One region of the Streptomyces sp. NPDC058697 genome, then DNA from elsewhere that is predicted to be linked to it. Evidence: predicted binding sites of a transcription regulator. Region 1 holds the regulator's gene; each other region holds the start of a gene.
The links. The regulator HrcA, encoded in region 1, represses chaperone genes, less so after heat shock. The targets are predictions, from matches to a motif close to TTNGCACTCNGNNNNNCNGAGTGCNAA.
Positions count from the first base shown of each region.

Region 2: the regulator HrcA is predicted to act here: its motif matches at 6,216-6,242, upstream of groL (chaperonin GroEL).
Region 3: the regulator HrcA is predicted to act here: its motif matches at 2,050-2,076, upstream of groES (co-chaperone GroES).

Region 1 is NZ_JBHXSU010000006.1:788-8,646, reverse strand. It holds gene ACFWXQ_RS16105 (SpoIIE family protein phosphatase) at 1-884, shown strand, start outside; gene hemW (radical SAM family heme chaperone HemW) at 967-2,199, shown strand; gene ACFWXQ_RS16095 (DUF3097 domain-containing protein) at 2,446-3,249, opposite strand; gene ACFWXQ_RS16090 (MBL fold metallo-hydrolase) at 3,340-4,197, opposite strand; gene hrcA (heat-inducible transcriptional repressor HrcA) at 4,436-5,452, shown strand; gene dnaJ (molecular chaperone DnaJ) at 5,453-6,589, shown strand; gene ACFWXQ_RS16075 (nitronate monooxygenase) at 6,688-7,773, shown strand; gene ACFWXQ_RS16070 (16S rRNA (uracil(1498)-N(3))-methyltransferase) at 7,770-7,859, shown strand, end outside.
Region 2 is NZ_JBHXSU010000023.1:102,273-110,131, reverse strand. It holds gene ACFWXQ_RS36975 (DUF397 domain-containing protein) at 1-110, shown strand, start outside; gene ACFWXQ_RS36970 (hypothetical protein) at 398-1,225, shown strand; gene ACFWXQ_RS36965 (Uma2 family endonuclease) at 1,288-1,962, shown strand; gene ACFWXQ_RS36960 (NADH:flavin oxidoreductase) at 2,044-3,168, opposite strand; gene ACFWXQ_RS36955 (hypothetical protein) at 3,531-4,346, shown strand; gene groL (chaperonin GroEL) at 4,468-6,090, opposite strand; gene ACFWXQ_RS36945 (cold-shock protein) at 6,428-6,634, opposite strand; gene ACFWXQ_RS36940 (MoaD/ThiS family protein) at 7,090-7,365, opposite strand; gene thrC (threonine synthase) at 7,495-7,859, opposite strand, start outside.
Region 3 is NZ_JBHXSU010000015.1:88,225-96,083, forward strand. It holds gene ACFWXQ_RS30375 (polysaccharide deacetylase family protein) at 212-1,072, shown strand; gene ACFWXQ_RS30380 (polysaccharide deacetylase family protein) at 1,069-1,842, shown strand; gene groES (co-chaperone GroES) at 2,221-2,529, shown strand; gene groL (chaperonin GroEL) at 2,651-4,273, shown strand; gene ACFWXQ_RS30395 (ester cyclase) at 4,410-5,117, opposite strand; gene ACFWXQ_RS30400 (SDR family oxidoreductase) at 5,299-6,072, opposite strand; gene ACFWXQ_RS30405 (MOSC domain-containing protein) at 6,297-6,974, opposite strand; gene ACFWXQ_RS30410 (LysR family transcriptional regulator) at 7,054-7,859, shown strand, end outside.

The DNA.
Region 1 (7,859 bases):
AGACCCGCTTCCCCGACGAGATCACAGGGCTCGTCGAGGACCTCGGCCGCCGCGTCGCGCTCGCCATTGGCGCGGCCCGGCAGTACGCACGCCAGGCCACCATCAGCCGCGTACTGCAGCGCGGGCTGCTGCCCGGGGCGGTCGCCGAGATCCCCGGCGTACGCAGCGCGCTCGTCTACGAGCCGTGCGACAAGGGCGGACCCAGCGGGGACTTCTACGATCTCTTCCCCGCCGGTGACGGCCGCTGGTGCTTCGCCCTCGGCGACGTACAGGGCAAGGGGCCCGAGGCGGCCGTGGTGATCGGTCTCGCCCGGCCGTGGCTGCGGCTCCTCGCCCGGGAGGGGTACGAGGTGCCCGACGTCCTCGACCGCCTCAACCAGCTGCTCCTCGACGACGCGACCGAGGCCTCCGACGCGGCCGCCCGGGCCCTGGTGTCCGCGGGCGGCACCGGGCTCGCGGACGAGGGCCCGCAGACCCGCTTCCTCTCCCTCCTCTACGGCGAGCTGGTGCCCTTCGACGGCGGAGTGCACTGCACGGTCGCCTCCGCCGGGCACCCGCTGCCGTTGCTTCTGCAACCGTCCGGGGCGGTCGGAGAGGTGGCCCAGCCGCAGACCCTCCTCGGTGTCTTCGAGGACGCCAGCTACCTCTGCGGGACCTTCGAGCTGCGCCCCGGCGACAGCCTCCTGTGCGTCACGGACGGCGTGACCGAGCGCCGCAGCGGGCACCGGCAGTTCGACGACGACGACGGCCTCGCCGCCGCGCTCGCCGGGTGCGTGGGCCTGAGCGCCGAGCTGATCGCCGAGCGGATCCGCCGCCTGGTCCACGAGTTCGGCGGCAAGCCGCCGGAGGACGACCTGGCGTTGCTGGTGCTGCAGGCGGAGTAGAGGGATTAGGTAGAGGGAGTAGACGGAGGGGGCTGGGCGAGGGCCGGGTGGGGAGTGCTGAGAGTGCTGGACAATGGAGTACATGCCTTCCGCACTTCCCGACGGCGAGCCCGTCCCCGACGACGGGGTGCTGCCCGCGCACGCCCTGGCCGGCGCGGCCGACCGTCCGCTCGGGTTCTACCTCCACGTCCCGTACTGCGCCACGCGCTGCGGCTACTGCGACTTCAACACGTACACGGCGACGGAGCTGCGCGGCTCGGGGGGCGTGCTCGCCTCCCGCGACAACTACGCCTCGACCCTGATCGACGAGATCCGCCTGGCCCGCAAGGTCCTCGGCGACGACCCGCGGCCCGTCCGCACGGTCTTCGTCGGCGGCGGTACGCCCACACTGCTGGCCGCCGACGATCTCGTACGGATGCTGGGGGCGATCCGGGACGAGTTCGGGCTCGCGGCGGACGCGGAGATCACCACGGAGGCGAACCCGGAGTCGGTGGACCCCGCCTATCTGGCCGCGCTCCGGGAGGGCGGGTTCAACCGCGTCTCCTTCGGCATGCAGAGCGCGCGGCAGCACGTGCTGCGCGTGCTGGACCGTACGCACACGCCCGGCCGGCCCGAGGCCTGTGTCGCCGAGGCCCGCGCGGCCGGGTTCGACCACGTCAACCTCGACCTCATCTACGGCACGCCCGGTGAGAGCGACGACGACTGGCGGGCCTCGCTCGACGCGGCGATCGGTGCCGGGCCCGACCATGTGTCGGCGTACGCCCTGATCGTCGAGGAGGGGACACAGCTCGCGCGGCGCATCCGGCGGGGGGAGGTGCCCATGACCGACGACGACGTGCACGCCGACCGGTACCTCATCGCGGAGGACCGCCTCTCCGCGGCGGGCTTCTCCTGGTACGAGGTCTCCAACTGGGCCACGTCCGATGCCGGGCGGTGCCTTCACAACGAGCTGTACTGGCGGGGGGCCGACTGGTGGGGGGCCGGGCCCGGGGCGCACTCCCATGTGGGGGGTGTTCGCTGGTGGAACGTAAAACATCCGGGGGCGTATGCGGGGGCTCTGGCGGCGGGGAGGTCGCCCGGGGCCGGGCGGGAGCTTCTGTCCGAGGAGGACCGGCGGGTGGAGCGGATTCTGCTGGAGTTGCGGCTTCTTGAGGGGGTTCCGCTTGCTCTGCTTCACGGGGATGGGCTTGCGGCGTCTCGTCGTGCCCTCTCGGACGGGCTCCTTCAGGCTGGGCCGTACGTGGCCGGGAGTGCGGTGCTCACTCTGCGGGGGCGGTTGCTCGCTGACGCGGTGGTGCGGGACCTGGTGGACTGAGGGCCTGTTTTCGCCCCCGCCGCCCCTACCCATTCCCGTCCTTCTGGGGCTCCGCCCCAGACCCCGTGGGGTTCGTTGTCGGGTGCGGGCCGTCGTGGGTTGCTCGCGCAGTTCCCCGCGCCCCTAAAGACCTAGGGGCGCGGGGAACTGCGCAGTCTTTTGGGGGTTCGGGGGCGGAGCCCCCGAGTAAGTGACGGGAATGGGTAGGGGCGGCGGGGGCGAGGAAAAGCCCGTTGGCCGCCTCGCTCACTCCGGGGCCGTGACGAAGTCGATCAGTTCTTCCACGCGGCCCAGTAGCTCCGGCTCAAGGTCTCGGTAGGAGTGGACCGAGCCAAGGATCCGCTGCCACGCGGCACCCGTGTTGTCGGGCCAGCCCAGCGCCCGGCAGACCCCCGTCTTCCAGTCCTGCCCGCGCGGTACGCGGGGCCAGCCGGGGATGCCGACGGACGCCGGCTTCACGGCCTCCCAGACGTCGATGTACGGATGCCCCACGACAAGCGCGTACTCGCTCGTCACGGCCTCCGCGATCCGCGACTCCTTCGTGCCGGGAACGAGATGGTCGACCAGCACCCCCAGCCGCGCATCCGCTCCCGGGTCGAACTCCTCGACGATGGCGGGCAGATCGTCGATGCCCTCCAGGTACTCGACGACGACACCCTCGATCCGGAGGTCGTCACCCCAGACCCGTTCGACCAGCTCCGCGTCGTGCCGCCCCTCGACGTAGATGCGTCCCGCCCGGGCGACCCGTGCCCGGGCCCCGGGCACGGCAACCGAACCGGAGGCCGTACGAGTGGGGCGTACGGGTGCGGACGACGGGCGCACCAGCGTCACCACGCGCCCCTCCAGCAGGAACCCCCGGGGCTCCAGCGGAAACACCCGGTGCTTGCCGAAGCGGTCCTCCAGGGTGACCGTCCCCGCCTCGCAACGGATCACGGCACCGCAGAACCCGGTCCCGGGCTCCTCGACCACGAGCCCCGGCTCCGCCGCCACCTCGGGCACGGGCTTGGGCTTCTTCCACGGAGGGGTCAGGTCCGCTGAGTACTGGCGCATTCGGATGACGATAGGAGAAGGCCCCCGCCCGGCGCACCGAGCCCCCCTACGACACGCCGACGAGCCTCCTGCGGCAGGGTCACGGGCTCCCTACGACACGCCGAAACGCTGTGCCAGCGCGTCCCGTTGGGCCCGTACGAACCCGGCGTCGACCGCCGCCCCGTGGCCGGGCACGTACACCGCGTCCTCGCCCCCGAGTGCCAGCAGCCGGTCCAGGGCTGCGGGCCAACGGGAGGGGACGGCGTCGGGGCCCGCCTGAGGTTCACCGGACTCCTCGACGAGGTCCCCACAGAAGACGATCTCCGGCGAACTGGTCCAGGACCCGCCGGGACCGCTCGGACCGCTCGGACCGCTGGGACCGCCTGATCCGCCGGGGCCGCCGAGACTGCCAGGGCCGCCGGAGCCGCCGAGGCCGCCCGAGTCGCCGAGGGCTCCGGCGCTTGCCGGGATGAAGACCGCCAGGTCGTGGCCCGTGTGGCCCGGGCCCGCGTTTGCCAGTAGGACCTGTATGCCGCCGCCCAGGTCGAGGGTCCACTCGCCGGAGACGAGGTGTCGGGGGCGGACGAGGAGGTCCGCCGCCTCGGTCGCCTCGCCCGGATCGGCGCCGTTGCGTACGGCGTCCGCCAGCAGCTCGTCCCGGCCGTCGACGAGCACCCGATCGAGGCCGACCGCGCCGAAGACCTCGACCCCCGCGAACGCCGCCGCGCCGAAGACGTGGTCGAAGTGCGGGTGGGTGAGCGCGAGATGGGTGACCCGCCCGCCCCCGAGCAACCGCCGCGCCTCCGTACGCAGCCGCGCGCCCTCCCGCAGCCCCGACCCGGCGTCGATCATGAGCGCCGCACCCTCGCCCACCACGAGCCCGACCGTGCAGTCCCACCCCGGAAGCCGGCAGCGCCCCACACGCGGCCCCAGTTCCTCCCACCCTGCCTCTTCCCAAGTCACCCTCATACGCCGACGCTAGCTCTACGCCCCATGAAGTGCGCAGACAGTAGTCGGGACAGAGCAGGACAGCCCCGTACACGTCGTCGTGACATCGCGGGGCCGCCCTTGCCCGGGGCGCACCTACCGGCCGTACACTTGGCGCGGGGATGCTGGCACTCGTGCGGGCTGAGTGCCAGGCAAGGCGATCGAGATGATCGAGGACCGCATCGAAGACCGCGGGGAAGACCAGCTGGAGGTGTGCGCGATGCTCAGTGAACGCAGGCTCGAAGTGCTGCGCGCCATCGTCCAGGACTATGTGGGCACCGAGGAGCCGGTCGGTTCCAAGGCGCTCACGGAGCGCCACCGGCTGGGCGTCTCCCCGGCGACCGTCCGTAACGATATGGCCGTCCTTGAGGACGAGGGCTACATCGCCCAGCCGCACACCAGCGCCGGCCGCATCCCGACGGACAAGGGCTACCGCCTCTTCGTCGACAGACTCGCGGGCGTCAAGCCGATGACCGCGCCGGAGCGGCGGGCGATCCACAGCTTCCTCGACAACGCCGTCGACCTCGACGACGTCGTGGGGCGGACCGTCCGGCTCCTCGCGCAGCTCACCCGGCAGGTCGCCGTCGTGCAGTACCCCTCGCTCACCCGCTCGACCGTGCGTCATGTGGAGCTGCTGTCGCTGGCCCCGGCCCGCGTCATGCTCGTACTGATCACGGACACCGGCCGGGTCGAGCAGCGCATGGTGGACTGCCCGGCGCCCTTCGGGGAGGCCTCTGTGGCGGATCTACGCGCGCGGCTCAACAGCCGGATCGCGGGCCGCCGTTTCGCGGACGTCCCGCAGCTGGTGCAGGATCTCCCCGACGCTTTCGAGTCGGACGACCGGGGTACGGTCGCGACGGTGCTCTCCACCCTCATGGAGACCCTCGTCGAGGAGACCGAGGAGCGGCTGATGATCGGCGGCACCGCCAATCTGACCCGCTTCGGACATGACTTTCCCCTCACCATCCGTCCGGTGCTGGAGGCACTTGAAGAGCAGGTCGTGCTCCTCAAACTCCTTGGTGAGGTCAATGATTCGGGCATGGCCGTACGGATCGGTCACGAGAACGCCCATGAGGGACTCAACTCCACGTCCGTCGTCTCCGTCGGCTACGGTTCGGGCGTCGAGGCAGTAGCAAAACTTGGCGTCGTCGGACCGACGCGCATGGATTACCCCGGAACGATGGGAGCGGTACGAGCGGTGGCACGGTACGTAGGACAGATCCTGGCGGAGTCGTAAGTGGCCACGGACTACTACGCCGTACTCGGCGTGCGCCGCGACGCGTCCCAGGACGAGATCAAGAAGGCATTCCGGCGGCTCGCACGCGAGCTGCATCCGGACGTCAATCCCGATCCGAAGACGCAAGAGCGCTTCAAGGAGATCAACGCCGCGTACGAGGTGTTGTCGGACCCGCAGAAGAAGCAGGTCTACGACCTCGGCGGTGACCCGCTGTCCCAGGCGGGCGGCCAGGGCGCGGGCGGCTTCGGCGCCGGCGGGTTCGGGAACTTCTCGGACATCATGGACGCCTTCTTCGGTACGGCGTCGCAGCGGGGCCCCCGGTCGCGCACGCGGCGCGGCCAGGACGCGATGATCCGGCTGGAGATCGACCTCGACGAGGCGGCCTTCGGCACGACGAAGGACATCCAGGTCGACACGGCCGTCGTGTGTACGACGTGCAGTGGCGAGGGCGCCGCGCCCGGCACCTCCGCGCAGACCTGTGACATGTGCCGCGGGCGCGGCGAGGTGTCCCAGGTCACGCGGTCCTTCCTGGGTCAGGTCATGACGTCCCGGCCGTGTCCGCAGTGCCAGGGGTTCGGCACGGTCGTCCCGACGCCGTGCCCCGAGTGCGCGGGTGACGGGCGGGTGCGGTCGCGCCGGACGCTGACCGTGAAGATTCCCGCCGGTGTCGACAACGGCACGCGGATCCAGCTCGCGGGCGAGGGCGAGGTCGGGCCCGGTGGCGGCCCCGCCGGTGACCTGTACGTCGAGATCCACGAGGTCGCGCACTCCACCTTCCAGCGGCGCGGCGACGACCTGCACTGCACGGTCACCATCCCGATGACCGCGGCCTCCCTCGGCACCAAGGTGCCGCTGGAGACGCTCGACGGGATGGAGGAGGTCGACATCCGTCCGGGCACGCAGTCCGGGCAGTCGATTCCGTTGCACGGGCGGGGAATCACCCACCTTCGCGGTGGCGGGCGCGGTGATCTCATCGTGCATGTCGAGGTCATGACGCCGACCAAGCTTGATCCCGAGCAGGAACGGCTGCTGCGCGAGCTCGCGCTGCTTCGGGGGGAGGAGCGGCCCACGGGTCAGTTTCAACCCGGGCAGCAGGGGCTGTTCTCCAGGCTGAAGGACGCGTTCAACGGGCGCTGAGGGTTTTCCTCCTCGGCCCCCGCCGGGTGATTCCCGTGGCTTATGCCCGGGGGAAGGCCGGATTCGGACTTGTACGGAGGACGTGACAACATGCCGTCATGTCCTCCGCGCTGACCGATCTCTTCCCACTCCCGATCGTGCAGGCCCCCATGGCGGGCGGCGTCTCCGTGCCGCAGCTCGCAGCGGCCGTGTCCGAGGCCGGGGGGCTCGGTTTCCTCGCCGCCGGCTACAAAACGGCCGACGGCATGTACCAGGAGATCAAGCAGTTGCGGGGCGCCACCAGCCGCCCGTTCGGCGTGAACCTGTTCATGCCGCAGCCCGAGTACGCCGACCCGGCCGCGGTCGAGGTCTACGCCCACCAGCTCGCCGGCGAGGCCTCCTGGTACGAGACCGAACTGGGCGACCCCGACAGCGGACGCGACGACGGATACGACGCCAAGCTCGCCGTACTCCTCGACAACCCGGTACCGGTCGTCTCCTTCCACTTCGGCTGCCCCACGCGTGACGTCCTGGACTCCCTGAGCCGGGCCGGCACGCTGACCCTGGTCACGGCGACCACCGCCGAGGAGGCGCAGGCCGTGCAGTGGGCGGGCGCCGACGCGGTGATCGTGCAGGGCGTCGAGGCCGGCGGCCACCAGGGCACCCACCGCGACAACCCGGAGACCGACGGCTCCGGCATCGGACTGCTCTCGCTGATCGCGCAGGTCCGCGAGACCGTGCAGATCCCGATCGTCGCGGCCGGCGGCATCATGCGCGGCAGCCAGATCGCCGCCGCGCTCGCCGCGGGCGCGAGCGCCGCCCAACTCGGCACGGCGTTCCTCGCCACCCCCGAGTCGGGCGCCAACGCCGTGCACAAGCAGGCGCTGACCAACCCCCTCTTCGTCCGTACGCAGTTGACGCGTGCGTTCTCCGGCCGGCCCGCGCGGGGTCTGATGAACCGCTTCATGCGCGAGCACGGGCCGTACGCGCCCGCCGCCTACCCGGACGTCCACCACCTCACCTCCGCGCTCCGCAAGGCTGCTGCCAAGGCGGGGGACGCGCAGGGGATGGCGCTGTGGGCGGGACAGGGCCACCGGCTCGCGCGCGAGCTGCCCGCCGGGCAGCTGGTCGAGGTGCTCACGGCCGAACTCGCCGCCGCCAAGACAGCGTTGTCTTCCAACTCGGGCGGGGGTCCGGTCCGTTGACCGCCCCGGTGTTCGTGGTGGACGTGGTGCCGGGCGGGCCCGAGTTCGTGCTCGACGGCCCCGAGGGGCGGCACGCCGTGTCCGTG
Region 2 (7,859 bases), on a different contig from region 1:
GCCATCCCACCCACGTCCCCGTGCGGGACTCCAAGAACCCCCTCGGCCCGAAGCTCGCGTTCCGGGCCGAGGCATGGTCGGTGTTCGTCGAGAACCTCAAGCGGGCCTAGCCGGCGGCAGCCCCGACGCTCAAGCGCCGAGCTTCGAGACCTGCTTGTACGGATTGGGTGGCGGGCCCCAACCCACCCACCCTCCCCGCGAGTTGACTCGACGCGACCGACTTGCCACGGACAGTTACATGGGCTTAGCGTGCCCAATTAACAAACAACCCCCGCCAGGTGCTGGAACACCTGCGGGGGTTTGACCAACGAGATCGTAAGTAAAGGAAACCGATCCCGTGGCTGACGCCAAGCCTAGTGCTGCCTTCCTGCCCGCGCACGCGACCCCGCCGCACCCGATGGCCAATCCGGGTTACGGAAAACGCGCCGCACCGGACCAACACCCCCGAACGGCCCACGACTTCGCGCACCTCCCACCCCGCGAAGCGGCCGTCGCCGCATACATCGACCGGCTCCCCGGCGGAGCCGACATCTCCGTAAAGACGCTGGCCAAGACACTCCCGTACGGGCAATGCGCACTCCGCACGGCCCTCAACAACCTCCAGCGGGCAGGGCACTTGCGCCGGGGCCGCGAACACCTGGCCGACTCGGGAAGTCCACGCTGGATCACCCGAACGTGGTTCTCGCGAACAGTGCGGGACGACGACTGGTGGGCGGCGTTCACGAGGGGCGACGTACCGCAGGAGTCCCCCGAGAAGCCCCGCCCCACCCGGTCCCGGGCGCACATCCTCCTGGCCGCCCTCGGCCGCACGAACCCGTCCCTGTCCCTCTCGGCCAGGGACTGCGAGGACCTCGCCCCGCTCCTCATGGAGTGGCTCGTGCGCGGAGCGACAGACGAACACGTACTCCAGTCGCTGACCGCAGGTCTTCCCGTCCCGGTCCACAGCCCGGCCGCCCTCATCCGCACCCGCCTGACCACGAAGCTCCCACCGGAACCGGAGCCGGAACAGAAGCGCGCCCCGCGCCCACCCCTCCGCGTACTGGAGTGCGCGAAGTGCGGCGCACCGGGCCGCCCGGAGGCCCTGCCGGGCGGGATCTGCGGTCCGTGCCGGGGCGAGGCGGCCCCACCTGGGCCATCCCTCCCCCTGACATCCACCGCAGTACACGCCCACGCCGCCGCAGCCCGCGCGGCGATGGTCGACCGACGGGAAAGGCCACGCCTATGACCGCTCCAACAGTCCGAAGGCACACAGCCGGGGCACCATGGTGGGAAGGAGGCGACACCACCATGACCTTTGGCACCAGGCGCCCGCAGATGTCCATGGAGGACTTCGAAGAGCTGGCCAGTAAGGCCCCGGAAAACGTACGGCTCGAATTCCTCGATGGCCGGCTTTACGTCAAGGGCGACCACATCGAGGTCGAGGACTTCGAGGAGCTCGCCCGCAGGGCCCCAGAGGGCGTCAAGCTCGAACTCATCGACGGGAAGCTAGAGGTCAAGCCGTTGCCGGACAATCGCCACAGGGCCATCGTGATGTGGCTCATCCGGCTGTTCCTGCAACTGCGCCCAGAGCTGGCCCTGTATCCCGAACAGGACCTCAAGATCGGCACTTATCGCAAAGGGCACGCCAGTGCGGACGGCGCGTTGGCGCCGCTGGATCACTTCATCGCCCAGGAAGACGACTGGGCCGACCCGAAGGGCATCCTCATGGTCGTCGAAGTCACCTCTCACGACCGTGACACCAACCGGCGCGACCGCATCGACAAGGTCCGCGGCTACGCGGAAGCCGGCATCCCCATCTACCTCCTCATCGACAGGGACAACGACACCGTCGTCGTGTACAGCGGCCCGAAGAACGGGAGGTACCAGCAGAGCCCTTCGTACCCGTACGGAACCGTCGTCGACCTCCCCGCCCCCGTGAACATCACCCTGGAAACCGAAAAGCTGAAGGACTACGCGGACTGACAGCTCGTACAACGCCGAGGGCGGCGCCCCCGCAAGAGGGGTGCCGCCCTCGGCGTACAACAGCCATCAGTGTTGGTCGGCTCAGCTGAGTGAGCCCAGCGACGCCGCGTCGTACGCGCCCAGCTCGCCGAACCGGCCGTCGAGGACCTTTACCGCCCACTGGGGGTCCTGGAGGAGGGCGCGGCCCACGGCGACCATGTCGAACTCGTCGCTCTCCAGGCGGTCCAGCAGGTCGTCGATGCCCCTGGCCGGGGCGCCCTCGCCCTGGAAGCCCTTGAGGAAGTCGCCGTCGAGGCCGACCGAGCCGACGGTGATGACCGGCTTGCCCGTCAGCTTCTTCGTCCAGCCGGCCAGGTTCAGGTCGGAGCCGTCGAACTCCGGGCGCCAGTAGCGGCGGGTGGAGGCGTGGAAGGCGTCCACACCGGCCGCGACGAGCGGGGCCAGCAGCGCCTCCAGCTCCTCCGGCGTCTCGGCGAGGCGTGCTTCGTAGGCCTGCTGCTTCCACTGCGAGAAGCGGAAGATGATCGGGAAGGTGGGCGAGACGGCGGCGCGCACCGCGGCCACGATCTCCGCGGCGAACTGGGTACGGGCGACGAGGTCACCGCCGTACGCGTCCGTGCGGCGGTTCGTGCCCGCCCACAGGAACTGGTCGAGCAGGTAACCGTGCGCGCCGTGCAGTTCGACTCCGTCGAAGCCGATGCGCTCGGCGGCGGCAGCGGCCTCGGCGAAGGCCTGGATGACGTCGTCCAGGTCCTGCTGGGTCATCGCCCTGCCGGTGACCTCGGCGCCTTCCGTGTGGATACCGGACGGGCTGACGGACGGGGCGTCCGCGAACGGCGGCTCGCCGGCCCTGCGCACGCTGCCGATGTGCCAGAGCTGCGGCACGATCTTCCCGCCCGCCGCGTGCACGGCCTCGGCGACCTTCGCCCACCCGGCCAGCTGCTCCGCCCCGTGGAAGCGGGGGACGCTGTCGCTCTGTCCGGCCGACTCATGACCCACGTACGTGCCCTCGGTGACGATGAGACCGACCCCGGCGGCGGCACGGCGCGCGTAGTACGACGCCACGTCCTCCCCCGGAACACCGCCCGGCGAGAACTGCCGGGTCATCGGCGCCATCACGATCCGATTCGGAACGGTCAGGCCGTTGAGGGAAACGGGCCGGGAAAGAATCTCGGCCGCACGGGAGGCGGAGGGGGCGACAGTCACGTAGGGGCTCCTGGTGGGGGTGGAGTGGTCGAGCGGTCGGTGGTGCGGTGGATCAAGCGGTCGGTCCGTCGATCTGCGGGTCCATCTGCACGTATACGCATCCCCATTGGTATGTGCACACGCATGAACCCCTCCAGACGACAACCACCCCACCCCTCATCACATTCCGCCACCCCGCCCCACACCTCTGTGACCCCGGACACGCCCGAGGACGGGCACCGACACCGGGTGGCCAGGCCGGTCCGGACATCATCCGAACGGGTCACCGTGTGTGTTCATTCGGTGCACACTGCGTGTTCGGATGACGCGTGGCGGGCAGATTGCCTTTGGCATTTGCCTCCGGCCGATCACCTGGAGTCACCATGAGGTCCATCCACACCGTCGCGATCGCGACCGCCACCGCTCTCTGCTGCGCCGCCACGTCCGTAGCCGTGGCGGAACCGGGCAGGACGCAGGTGCGGGCCGCCCACACAATCGTCGTGGGCGACCCCGTGACCGTGTTGCCCCACACGGCGGGCACGACCAACGTGCCCTGCCAGGGGGGTCAGGTGCCCTCCGGAGGCGGCGTGCGGACCAGCGGCACCGGGGTGTTCCTGACCGCCACGTGGCCCAACGGAAACAGCTGGGCCGGGGACGTCTACAACGAGTCCGGCACCGCACAGACATTCACGCCCGTGGTGATCTGCACCTCCCAGCGCCACGTGACCCGGCACGGCACTGCGGTGAACGTGCCGCCGGGGCAGACGGGGCTCGTCCGCGCGGCCTGCGACCCGGGGCAGGTGGCCAGCAGCGGTGGGCCGGACGCCGGTGCCAGGGGCACAGGGTCGGACCACGGGCAGGCCTACGTCAGCCAGTCGTCCGACATCGGCCAGGAGTGGGTCGGACGGGTCACCAACCACGGCCCCGGCGCCACGATCCTGCAGACCTGGGTGCGGTGTACGACCGCACCCCACACCGCCTATGCCAGCGGGCCGACCAGGCTGGCGCGAGGCGCGACCGGAACCGCCCATGTCAACTGCCGCGCCGGCGAGGTGCCGACCGGAGGCGGAGGGCTGGGCAACCCCGCGGTCGAGTTCAACGAGTCGTATCCGACGGCCACGGGATGGACGATGCGAGCCACCAACCACGGCTCCACCGCGCTGGATCTGTTTGCCCGGGTGACCTGCACGACACCCTGACTTCGAGCACCGCGTACGCCCGAGGGCGGCACCCCTGGATTGGGATGCCGCCCTCGTTCGCGTGATGCGAAGTACTGCCTACTGCGATGAACTACCGAGCCTTGGCTGTGTGCGCCGGGGCTCAGAAGTCCATGTCGCCGCCCGGCATGCCGCCGCCGGCGGGCGCGGACGCCTTCTCCGGCTTGTCGGCGATGACGGCCTCGGTGGTGAGGAACAGCGCGGCGATGGACGCGGCGTTCTGCAGGGCAGAGCGCGTGACCTTCGCCGGGTCGATGATGCCTTCGGCGATCATGTCGACGTACTCACCGGTCGCGGCGTTCAGGCCGTGGCCGACGGGCAGGTTGCGCACCTTCTCGACGATGACGCCACCCTCGAGACCACCGTTGACGGCGATCTGCTTGAGCGGGGCCTCCAGGGCGAGCTTCACGGCGTTGGCGCCGGTCGCCTCGTCACCCTCCAGGTCCAGCTTCTCGAAGACCGAGGAGGCCTGGAGCAGGGCCACGCCACCACCGGCGACGATGCCCTCCTCGACGGCCGCCTTCGCGTTGCGAACGGCGTCCTCGATGCGGTGCTTGCGCTCCTTGAGCTCGACCTCGGTGGCGGCACCGGCCTTGATGACGGCCACGCCGCCGGCCAGCTTCGCCAGGCGCTCCTGGAGCTTCTCGCGGTCGTAGTCCGAGTCGGAGTTCTCGATCTCGGCACGGATCTGGTTGACGCGACCGGCAACCTGGTCCGCCGAACCCGAGCCGTCGACGATCGTCGTCTCGTCCTTGGTGATGACGATCTTGCGAGCGCGACCGAGCAGCTCCAGGCCCGTGTTCTCGAGCTTGAGGCCGACCTCCTCGGAGATGACCTCGCCGCCCGTGAGGATGGCGATGTCGTTCAGCATCGCCTTGCGGCGGTCACCGAAGCCCGGCGCCTTGACGGCGACGGACTTGAAGGTGCCACGGATCTTGTTGACGACCAGCGTCGACAGGGCCTCGCCCTCGACGTCCTCGGCGATGATCAGCAGCGGCTTGCCCGACTGCATGACCTTCTCCAGGAGCGGGAGCAGGTCCTTGACGTTGGCGATCTTCGAGTTGGCGATCAGGATGTAGGGGTCGTCGAGGACGGCCTCCATACGCTCCATGTCGGTGGCGAAGTACGCCGAGATGTAGCCCTTGTCGAAGCGCATACCCTCGGTGAGCTCGAGCTCCAGACCGAAGGTCTGGGACTCCTCGACCGTGATGACGCCTTCCTTGCCGACCTTGTCCATCGCCTCGGCGATGAGCTCGCCGATCTGGGTGTCGGCGGCGGAGATGGAGGCCGTCGAAGCGATCTGCTCCTTGGTCTCGACATCCTTGGCCTGCTCAAGAAGGGCACCGGAGACGGCCTCGACGGCCTTCTCGATACCGCGCTTGAGAGCCATCGGGTTGGCGCCGGCCGCCACGTTGCGCAGGCCCTCGCGGACGAGTGCCTGGGCGAGGACGGTCGCGGTGGTCGTACCGTCACCGGCGACGTCGTCCGTCTTCTTGGCGACTTCCTTGACCAGCTCAGCGCCGATCTTCTCGTACGGGTCCTCGAGCTCGATCTCCTTGGCGATGGAAACACCATCGTTGGTGATCGTGGGGGCGCCCCACTTCTTCTCGAGGACGACGTTGCGACCCTTGGGACCAAGGGTGACCTTGACGGCGTCGGCGAGCTGGTTCATCCCGCGCTCGAGACCGCGCCGTGCCTCCTCGTCGAACGCGATGATCTTGGCCATGTGAAGTGGTCCTCCCGGACTGGGGTGGAATCTCCAGGACCGCGCCCGCGCCCGCGACGGACGGCCTGCCGACCTCGTGGTTCCTTGCCCCACCCGGCCAGCGGGCCTCACCGACCCGGTCCTCGTTATCACTCTCACCTTCAGAGTGCTAACGCCAATGATTAGCACTCGACCCATGCGAGTGCAAGCGGCTCAGGATGATCCGCAGGTGGGAGCAGGTGGGAGCAGTGGGGGAAGTGAAGCAGTGGACGGCGCGCGGGCGTGCCGAAGGGCCCGCACCCGGTGGGGTGCGAGCCCTTCGGAAGAAGAACGTCGCTGCAGTAAGTCGGCGCGTGCTTCAGCCGGTCGCCAGTCGGACCATGTCCGCCTGCGGCCCCTTCTGGCCTTGCGAGATCTCAAAATCGACCCGCTGACCCTCTTCCAGGGTGCGGTAGCCGTCCATCTGAATCGCGCTGTAGTGGACGAAAACATCCGCACCACCGTCGACCGCGATGAAGCCGTACCCCTTCTCCGCGTTGAACCATTTGACGGTGCCCTGAGCCATGCCTAACTCCCCTATTACTGGCCCTTGCACAGACCCGCACTTCGCGGATCCGGGTCAGACCTCACCCCCCAACGGTTGGGGGTGTGCGCCGGAACGCGTCGACCGCGGCTGAATGTATCCGTCCAACTGCCGTCTGCAACAGGTCAATCCGACGAGAATTCCGGGCACGACCGATCGGGAATATGTGAAGAATTCACGAAGATTCAGGGCAAGTCGGGCCCCATGAATGCCATAAAAGGCTCAAAAAGGCGGGGCACTTTGGCTACTTCTTGTCGGGCTTCGGGCGGGATCTCAATGCGCCCGGCGTGCGGATCGAAGCAGGTTCCCCAACTGTACCGCGCTCAACCATACAGAATTGCCCCCTCCGCTTCTCTCACGGAGGGGGCAATTCGATGAACTCTCGGTGACGGCCGTTACCGAAGGTAATAATCAGCCCTCGGGGCGCCGCCCGACGGTCAGCCGCCGGCGACCGCGGGAATGATCGACACCCCGGCCCCGTCCGGCGTCGCCGTCTCAAGACCCTGCTCGAAGCGGACGTCGTCGTCGTTCACGTACACGTTGACGAACCGGCGCAGCTGCCCCTGGTCGTCCAGGACCCGGGCGGCGATCCCGGCGTGGTTCTTCTCCAGATCGGCGATGACCGCGCCGAGAGTCGCCCCCTCGGCAGCAACCTCGGCCTGACCGCCCGTGTAGGTACGCAGGATGGTGGGGATACGAACGTTGACGCTCATGGGGTCAAGACCTCCGTCGGGGTGCGAAGCGCCCCCGTCGAGGGGCGCGGGGAACTGCGCAGTCTTTTGGCTTTTAAGGGGCGCGGGGAACTGCGCGACCAGCCCCCACGCGCCCGCAGGATGAAACGACTAGCCGAGCCCAGCCTCACGGAAAGAGTCCAGGTTCGGGCGAATGGTCGCAGTCAACCCCGTGTCGGAAGCAACCGCATCCAAGGTCTTCAGACCATCCCCGGTGTTGAGCACCACAGTGGTCAGACTCGGATCCAGCAGACCATTCTCGATCAGCTTCTTCGCCACCCCCACCGTCACACCACCGGCGGTCTCCGCAAAGATCCCCTCGGTCCGCGCGAGCAACTTGATCGCGTCGACCACCTGCTCGTCGTTCACGTCCTCGACGGCCCCACCCGTACGCCGGGCGATATCGAGAACGTAAGGACCATCCGCCGGGTTTCCGATCGCGAGCGACTTCGCGATCGTGTTCGGCTTCTGCGGCC
Region 3 (7,859 bases), on a different contig from region 1:
GGGCCAGTCGGTGGACGGGACGGGCAGGACGGCGGTGTCGACGCCCGGTGAGGGGCCTGACCTGTGAGTATCCGAACTCATGCGACTTGTACGACAAAATTACAGTAACGGTGTAATCGGGGGTTCCTCTTCAGGGGCGCGGGGAACTGCGCGACCGGCCCCAACGCGCCCGCGGACGAACAACCGGCCCACACGCCCCACACGCACCGTGATCACGCTACTGACCGTCACCGCCCTCGCAGCCGGCTGCGGAGAAGCACCCTCCACCACCGCCAAGCCCGCCGCGGGCCAGCAACTCCTCAAGGCCCCACCCGCGCGAGCCATGGACACCTACGCCACCAAACTCCGCCAAGAGCACAGCGCACGCGCCACCGCGGCAAAGCGGTGGGGGCTGGCCAAACCCCCGCTGCCCGCACCCCCCGCCCCCAAGAAGAAGCCCGCCATCAGCACCCGCAAGGGCTTCGAGGTGGACGACCACGAAGGCCTGCCGCCCGTCTTCACCACGATCCCGACCAAGGACAAGGTCGTCTTCCTCACCATCGACGACGGCGCCGAGAAGGACCCGGCGTTCCTGCGGATGATGAGCGAACTGAAGATCCCGTACACGGCCTTCCTGAGCGACTACCTGATCAAAGAGGACTACGGCTACTTCAGGAAGATGCAGGACAGGGGTGTGGTCCTGAACAACCACACCCTCCACCACCGCTATATGCCGAACCTCTCCTACGAACGGCAGAAGCAGGAGATCTGCGGCATGCAGGACGTGATCGAGAAGCGCTACGGCAAGCGCCCGGCCCTCTTCCGCCCGCCCTTCGGCAACTACAACGAGGACACCCTGCGCGCGGCAAGGGCCTGCGGCATCAAGGCGGCCCCGCTGTGGAACGAGGAGGTCTTCGTCGACCGCTGGGACTACCGCGAGCTGGACCGCGACCTCCATCCCGGAGACATCGTCCTCAGCCACTTCCGCGGCAAGGAGCACTGGAAGGGCACGATGCCGGACATGGTCCGCCGGTTCCTGAAGCTGGTCACGGACAAGGGGTACGCGGTGGCACGTATCGAGGACTACCTGTGAGGAAGCGGCCGGCCGCCGCCGCGGCACTGCTCGCGGGCCTGGTCTGCCTGGCCGGCTGCGCCCAGTCCGTGGACCCCATCGAGCGGTTGGGCAAGAAGGCGGCGGAGAAGGTGCGCACGTACGGCCCCACCGAGGACCCGTACCGCCGCTGGGGTCTGTCCGCGCCGCTCGCGCCGGCGCCGGAACCGCCCGACCGGCGGCCCTCCGCCCGCACCGCGGGACCGGGTCTGCCGCCCGTGGTCGACCGCGTTCCCACCCGTGACCGGGTCGTCTTCCTGACCTTCGAGGACGGCGCCGAGAAGGATCCGGCGTTCGTGGACATGGTCCGTGAACTGCGGCTGCCGGTCACGATGTTCCTCACGGACAGTGTCGTCGGGCCGGGGTACGCCCACTTCGGCCGGCTCCGCGCGGTCGGCGCGACCGTGCAGAACCACACGCTCGACCATCCGTACCTGCCGGGACTTCCGTACGCCGGTCAGCGGGCCGAGATCTGCGGGCAGCAGGAGAAGCTCAAGCAGCGTTTCGGTATCCGGCCGCGGCTCTTCCGGCCGCCCTATGGCGACTACAACGCCGACACTCTGCGTGCTGCCGCCGACTGTGGGGTGGCCGCCGTTGTCCTCTGGCGTGACGCCGACCGCCTTCGCCCTGGCGACGTCCTTCACTGCCCGGAGGGCCGGAACGGTACGAGTCTCACGCGGGCGACGGCCAAGATCCTGAACCGGGTTCAGGACCAGGGCTTCACGGTCGCCCGCCTGGAGGACTACCTCTAGCGGTTTCTCGCCCCCGCCGCCCCTACCCGTCCCGTCCTTCTGGGGCTCCGCCCCAGACCCCGTGGGGTTCGATTTCGGGTGCGGGCCCGGCTGTGGCTTGTCGCGCAGTTCCCCGCGCCCCTTGGAAAGCGGGGCTGCGCCCCGGCTTTCCAAGGGGCGTTCACCCGTGGCGCCGGGCGCCGGACATCCCCTGACCGCCGGAGGCAACTGGCACTCCGCTTGACCGAGTGCTAATCGCAGTCATAGTCTCAGGCCTGGCACTCACCGCAGGAGAGTGCCAATAGCGACGGGCAGGTCCGGCACCCGCGACGACGGATCCACCTGGTCGCCACCTCAGACAGTTAACCCCGTGAGATCTCCGAAGGGGGAGGTCGGATCGTGACGACCACCAGCTCCAAGGTTGCCATCAAGCCGCTCGAGGACCGCATTGTGGTCCAGCCGCTCGACGCCGAGCAGACCACGGCCTCTGGCCTGGTCATCCCGGACACCGCCAAGGAGAAGCCCCAGGAGGGCGTCGTCCTGGCCGTTGGCCCGGGCCGCTTCGAGAACGGCGAGCGTCTTCCGCTCGACGTCAAGACCGGCGATGTCGTGCTGTACAGCAAGTACGGCGGCACCGAGGTGAAGTACAACGGCGAGGAGTACCTCGTCCTCTCGGCTCGCGACGTGCTCGCGATCGTCGAGAAGTAATTCACCCGGCATTACCAGCATTGCAGTGAACTGCGCCCCTGGCCCCCGCGACCTTATGAAGCCGGGCGTCGGGGGCGCAGTTCGTTTCACCCACGTTTTTCGAGAGGGCTGAACCGCTCCCATGGCGAAGATCCTGAAGTTCGACGAGGACGCCCGTCGCGCCCTCGAGCGCGGCGTCAACAAGCTTGCCGACACGGTCAAGGTGACGATCGGCCCCAAGGGCCGCAACGTCGTCATCGACAAGAAGTTCGGCGCACCCACCATCACCAACGACGGTGTCACGATCGCCCGCGAGGTCGAGCTCGACGACCCGTACGAGAACCTCGGCGCCCAGCTGGTGAAGGAGGTGGCGACCAAGACCAACGACATCGCGGGTGACGGTACGACCACCGCCACCGTGCTGGCCCAGGCGCTCGTCCGCGAGGGCCTGAAGAACGTCGCCGCCGGCGCGTCCCCCGCCCTCCTGAAGAAGGGCATCGACGCGGCCGTCGCCGCGGTCTCCGAGGAGCTCCTCGCGACCGCGCGCCCGATCGACGAGAAGTCCGACATCGCCGCCGTCGCCGGTCTGTCCGCCCAGGACAGCCAGGTCGGCGAGCTCATCGCCGAGGCGATGGACAAGGTCGGCAAGGACGGTGTCATCACCGTCGAGGAGTCCAACACCTTCGGTCTGGAGCTGGACTTCACCGAGGGCATGGCCTTCGACAAGGGCTACCTGTCGCCGTACTTCGTGACGGACCAGGAGCGCATGGAAGCCGTCCTGGACGACCCGTACATCCTGATCCACCAGGGCAAGATCTCCTCCATCCAGGACATGCTGCCGCTGCTGGAGAAGGTCATCCAGACCAACTCCTCCAAGCCGCTGCTGATCATCGCCGAGGACGTCGAGGGCGAGGCCCTGTCGACCCTGGTCGTGAACAAGATCCGCGGCACGTTCAACGCCGTCGCCGTGAAGGCCCCCGGCTTCGGTGACCGCCGCAAGGCGATGCTCGGCGACATGGCCGCGCTCACCGGCGCCGAGGTCATCGCCGAGGAGGTCGGCCTCAAGCTCGACCAGGTCGGCCTCGACGTACTGGGCACCGCCCGCCGCGTCACCATCTCGAAGGACGACACGGTCATCGTCGACGGCGGTGGCGACACCGGCGCCGTGGCCGGCCGTGTCAACCAGATCAAGGCCGAGATCGAGAACACCGACTCCGACTGGGACCGCGAGAAGCTCCAGGAGCGCCTCGCGAAGCTGGCCGGCGGCGTGTGCGTGATCAAGGTCGGCGCCGCCACCGAGGTGGAGCTCAAGGAGAAGAAGCACCGTCTGGAGGACGCCATCTCCGCGACCCGCGCCGCGGTCGAGGAGGGCATCGTCTCCGGTGGTGGCTCCGCGCTCGTCCACGCCGTGAAGGTCCTGGACGGCAACCTCGGCAAGACCGGCGACGAGGCCACCGGTGTCGCCGTCGTCCGCAAGGCCGCCGTCGAGCCGCTGCGCTGGATCGCCGAGAACGCCGGTCTTGAGGGTTACGTCATCACCTCCAAGGTCGCCGAGCTCGACAAGGGCCAGGGCTTCAACGCCGCCACCGGCGAGTACGGCGACCTGGTCAAGGCCGGCGTCATCGACCCGGTCAAGGTCACCCGCTCCGCCCTGGAGAACGCCGCCTCCATCGCCTCCCTGCTCCTCACGACCGAGACCCTGGTCGTCGAGAAGCCGGCCGAGGAAGAGGCCGACGCGGGCCACGGTCACGGCCACTCCCACTAGGCGCAAGCCGCTTGAGGGCATCCCGAGGGGGCGTACGTCCCTTTGAGCGCCCGGCGAAGGCCCGGTACCCCGTCGCGGGGGACCGGGCCTTCGCGCTGCCGGGTTTACGTGCCGTCGCCGGTGCGGCCCGGCGCGGTCAGACCTCCAGCTGGTCCAGCACCCCGAGCTGGTCCATCAGCCCCAGCCGGTCGTACTGCCACCACCCCTCGACGACCTTGCCGTCCTCGCGGCACCGGTGAATGGTCGTGCCGGTCATGGTGACCTTCTTGCCGCTGGCCGGTATCCCCATGAAGTCACCCTTGTGGGTGCCGTTCCAGGTCCAGCGCGTACAGACCCGGTCGCCGTCGGCGATCTGGTCCTCGATGGTGAACACGAAGTCGAACCCGGACCGCCACATCTCCACCTCGCGGCGCATGGCGTCCATCCCGATCGCGTCCTGCTCATTGGCCGGATCATGGTCGTGGTAGTTCTCCGCGACGGTCTCGTACCACGTCGGCAGCTTGCCCTTCCCGGCGAACAGTCCGAAGAGATTGCGGACGCTGGCCTTGTAGAGCCACACGTCCCGCACCACGTCGAGATCCGTGAAGGTCGGCATCTCGTCACAGATCGCCACCATCTCCCGGAAGATCCGGTCGGTCTCCGGAAGGCTCGAGTTCCGCATCGCCACCTCGAACGACGGAAACTCCACGATCTCGACGAAGTGCGACGCGTCGTGCCGGTCCTTCCCGATCACGTTGTGCGTCGCGGTCCGCTTGCCCTTGGTCTGCTCGACCCAGCTGTCCATGAGCCGGTTCATCTCGTCGATCCGGCTGGTCTTGCAGTCGATCAGCTGTACGAAAGTCATGGCGCCGCCTCCCGGCACTTCGAGTCCGGTTGAATACGCCCATTTTAGTGAAAATCCCCTCCGGCCGTTTTTCAGCCGAAGGGGATTCCACCTGTGTCCGCGTCTTTGTTCGTGCCCGTGCGGTCCAAGCCGTCCGTGCCGTTGCCTAAGTGCCCGTCCGTGTCACCGCGCACGACCGGGCTCACTTCGGCCCGTACTTCCGCCCTGTCTTCGAACTGATCCCGCTGAGCAAGGCCCGCGGTGTCACCTTCGCTACTCCCATCAGGGCCTTGTAGCGCGGGTCCGGAATGGACAGCGACTTGCCCCGCGCCAGGTCGGCCAGCGCGGCCGCGACCACCTTGTCGGCGTCCAGCCACATCCAGTTCGGGATGTTGTCCGTGCCCATCCCGGCCCGCTCGTGGAACTCGGTCCGTACGAACCCGGGGCACAGCGCCATCAGCCGCACACCGCTGCCGGACAGGTCCTTCGCCACGCCCTGCGTGAACTGCACGACCCACGCCTTCGACGCCCCGTACGTACCGCGCGGTACGAACGCGGCCGTCGACGCCACGTTGACGACACCGCCGCGCCCGCGCGCCCGCATGGACTCGGCCGCCGCCGACGTCAGCCGGAGCACCGCCTCGCAGTGCACCTTGAGCATCTTCAGCTCGTCCGCCATCGGTACGTCCAGATAGAGGCCCTTGTTGCCGAAGCCCGCGTTGTTGATCAGCAGGTCGACCGCGTTCTTGCGGTCCGAGAGGCGGGCGGCCACCGCCTCGATGCCCTCGTCCGTCGCCAGATCCGCCGTCAGCACCTCCGCCTCGATGCCGTGCCGGTCGTGCAGTTCGGTCGCCTGCTCGCCGAGCCGCTTCTTGTCACGCGCCACCAGCACGAGGTTGTGCCCGTCGGAGGCGAGCCGCCGCGCGAAGGCGGCACCGATGCCCGCGGTCGATCCCGTAATCAGAGCCGTTGTCATGGCCCAAGATTAGTGACCTGTCTCATGCTGTCCGTGCGTCGAATGACCCGAAAGTGCACCCGTCGGCTGTCCCTTCCCCACAACCTCCACAACGACGAACTGCCCCGTCATCTCCCGGCCTTCGCGGTGCGGCGGACGGTGGTGTGATTTGCGCGGAGTGTCCGGATCGGCCGCTCGCCGGCGCCGGGCTCCTCCAACTCGCCCGGCGCGACGGCGGTCTCGGCTCACTCCGCGCCTTGGCCGTACTTCTCCACGTACTCCCGCGCCTTCTCCAGCGCCTCCGGATGCAACGCGTCCCCCGCCTCCAACACCTTCGGCAGCAGGGCCCGTTCGGTCGTGACGGCGCGGAACTGGAGGGCGACGGTCACCTCGTGGTCGGGCCGGTGGACGATCTCGATCGGGTCGCCCGCCCGCAGCTCACCCGGCTCGATCACCCGCAGATACGCACCGGGCGCCCCCTTCGCGGTGAACCGCTTGACCCACCCCTTCTCGCCCAGATGGCCCTGGAAGGTGCGACAGGGAATCCGCCCGGAGGTGACCTCCAGGACAACCTCGGAGCCGACCCGCCAGCGCTCCCCGATCCGCGCGCCGGACACGTCGACGCCCTCCGTCGTGAGGTTCTCCCCGAACGCCCCGCCGGCCAGGGGGCGCCCCAGCTCGCGCTCCCAGTCGTCCAGGTCCTCGCGCGCGACGGCGTACACCGCCTGGTGGTCGCCGCCGTGGTGCCGCAGGTCGCACACCGCGTCCCCGGCGAGCCCGCTCGCGCCGACCCCCTTGGGCCCGGGCGCGGACACTCGCACCGGCCCGTCCACCGGCCGCTTGTCGATCCCGGTCACGCCGTCCGCCTGGTCCGTGTAGTCGACGGCCTTGGGGCGGCCGAGGTTCAGAGACAGAAGCTTCATGACTGCACGCTAGGCGATATGAGCCAAAGCCTCGACGCAATATTCGTCGCCATGTCCAAGACTCGCTTATGCTCGGGGGGTGATCGAGGCCCGTCATCTCCGTGTGCTGCGCGCCGTCGCCGCCACCGGCTCCTTCTCGGCGGCGGGGCGCGAACTGGGCTGCACCCAGCCGGCCGTCAGCCAGCAGATGAAGGCCCTGGAAGCGTCCGTCGGCACACCCCTGCTGATCCGTACGGGCCGCGAGATGCGGCTGACCCAGGCCGGCGAGGCTCTCGTACGGCATGCCGCGGGCATCATCGCCGGGCTGACGGCCGCCGAGGAGGAGGTCGCCGCGATCGCGGGCCTGCGGGCCGGCCGGGTCCGGCTCGTCTCCTTCCCCAGCGGCAGCTCCACGCTCGTACCGGCCGCGCTCGCCGCCCTGCGCGCCGCGCACCCCGGCACCCGCGTCTCCCTGGAGGAGGCCGAGCCTCCACGCTCGGTCGAGATGCTGCGCGAGGGCGACTGCGACGTCACACTCGCGTTCCGGTACGAGGGCGCGGCGGGCGCCGAGGAGTGGGACGACCTGGTGGTACGGCCCCTGCTCAAGGACCGGCTCGTCGGCCTGGTCCCCGAGGGGCACCGGCTGGCCCGCGCACGGACGGTCGCCATCGGCGAACTCGCCGACGAGCCGTGGATCGCCGGCTGCCCCCGCTGCCGCGGCCAGCTGGTCGAGGTCTGCGAGCGCGCGGGCTTCACACCCCGCATCGACTTCGCGACCGACGACTACCCGGCCGTGGTCGGCCTGGTCGGAGCGGGTCTCGGGGTCGCGGTCCTGCCCGAGCTGGCCATCGAGTCCGTACGCCCCAAGGGTGCGCGCACGGTGATGGTCGAGCCCGCCCTGCGCCG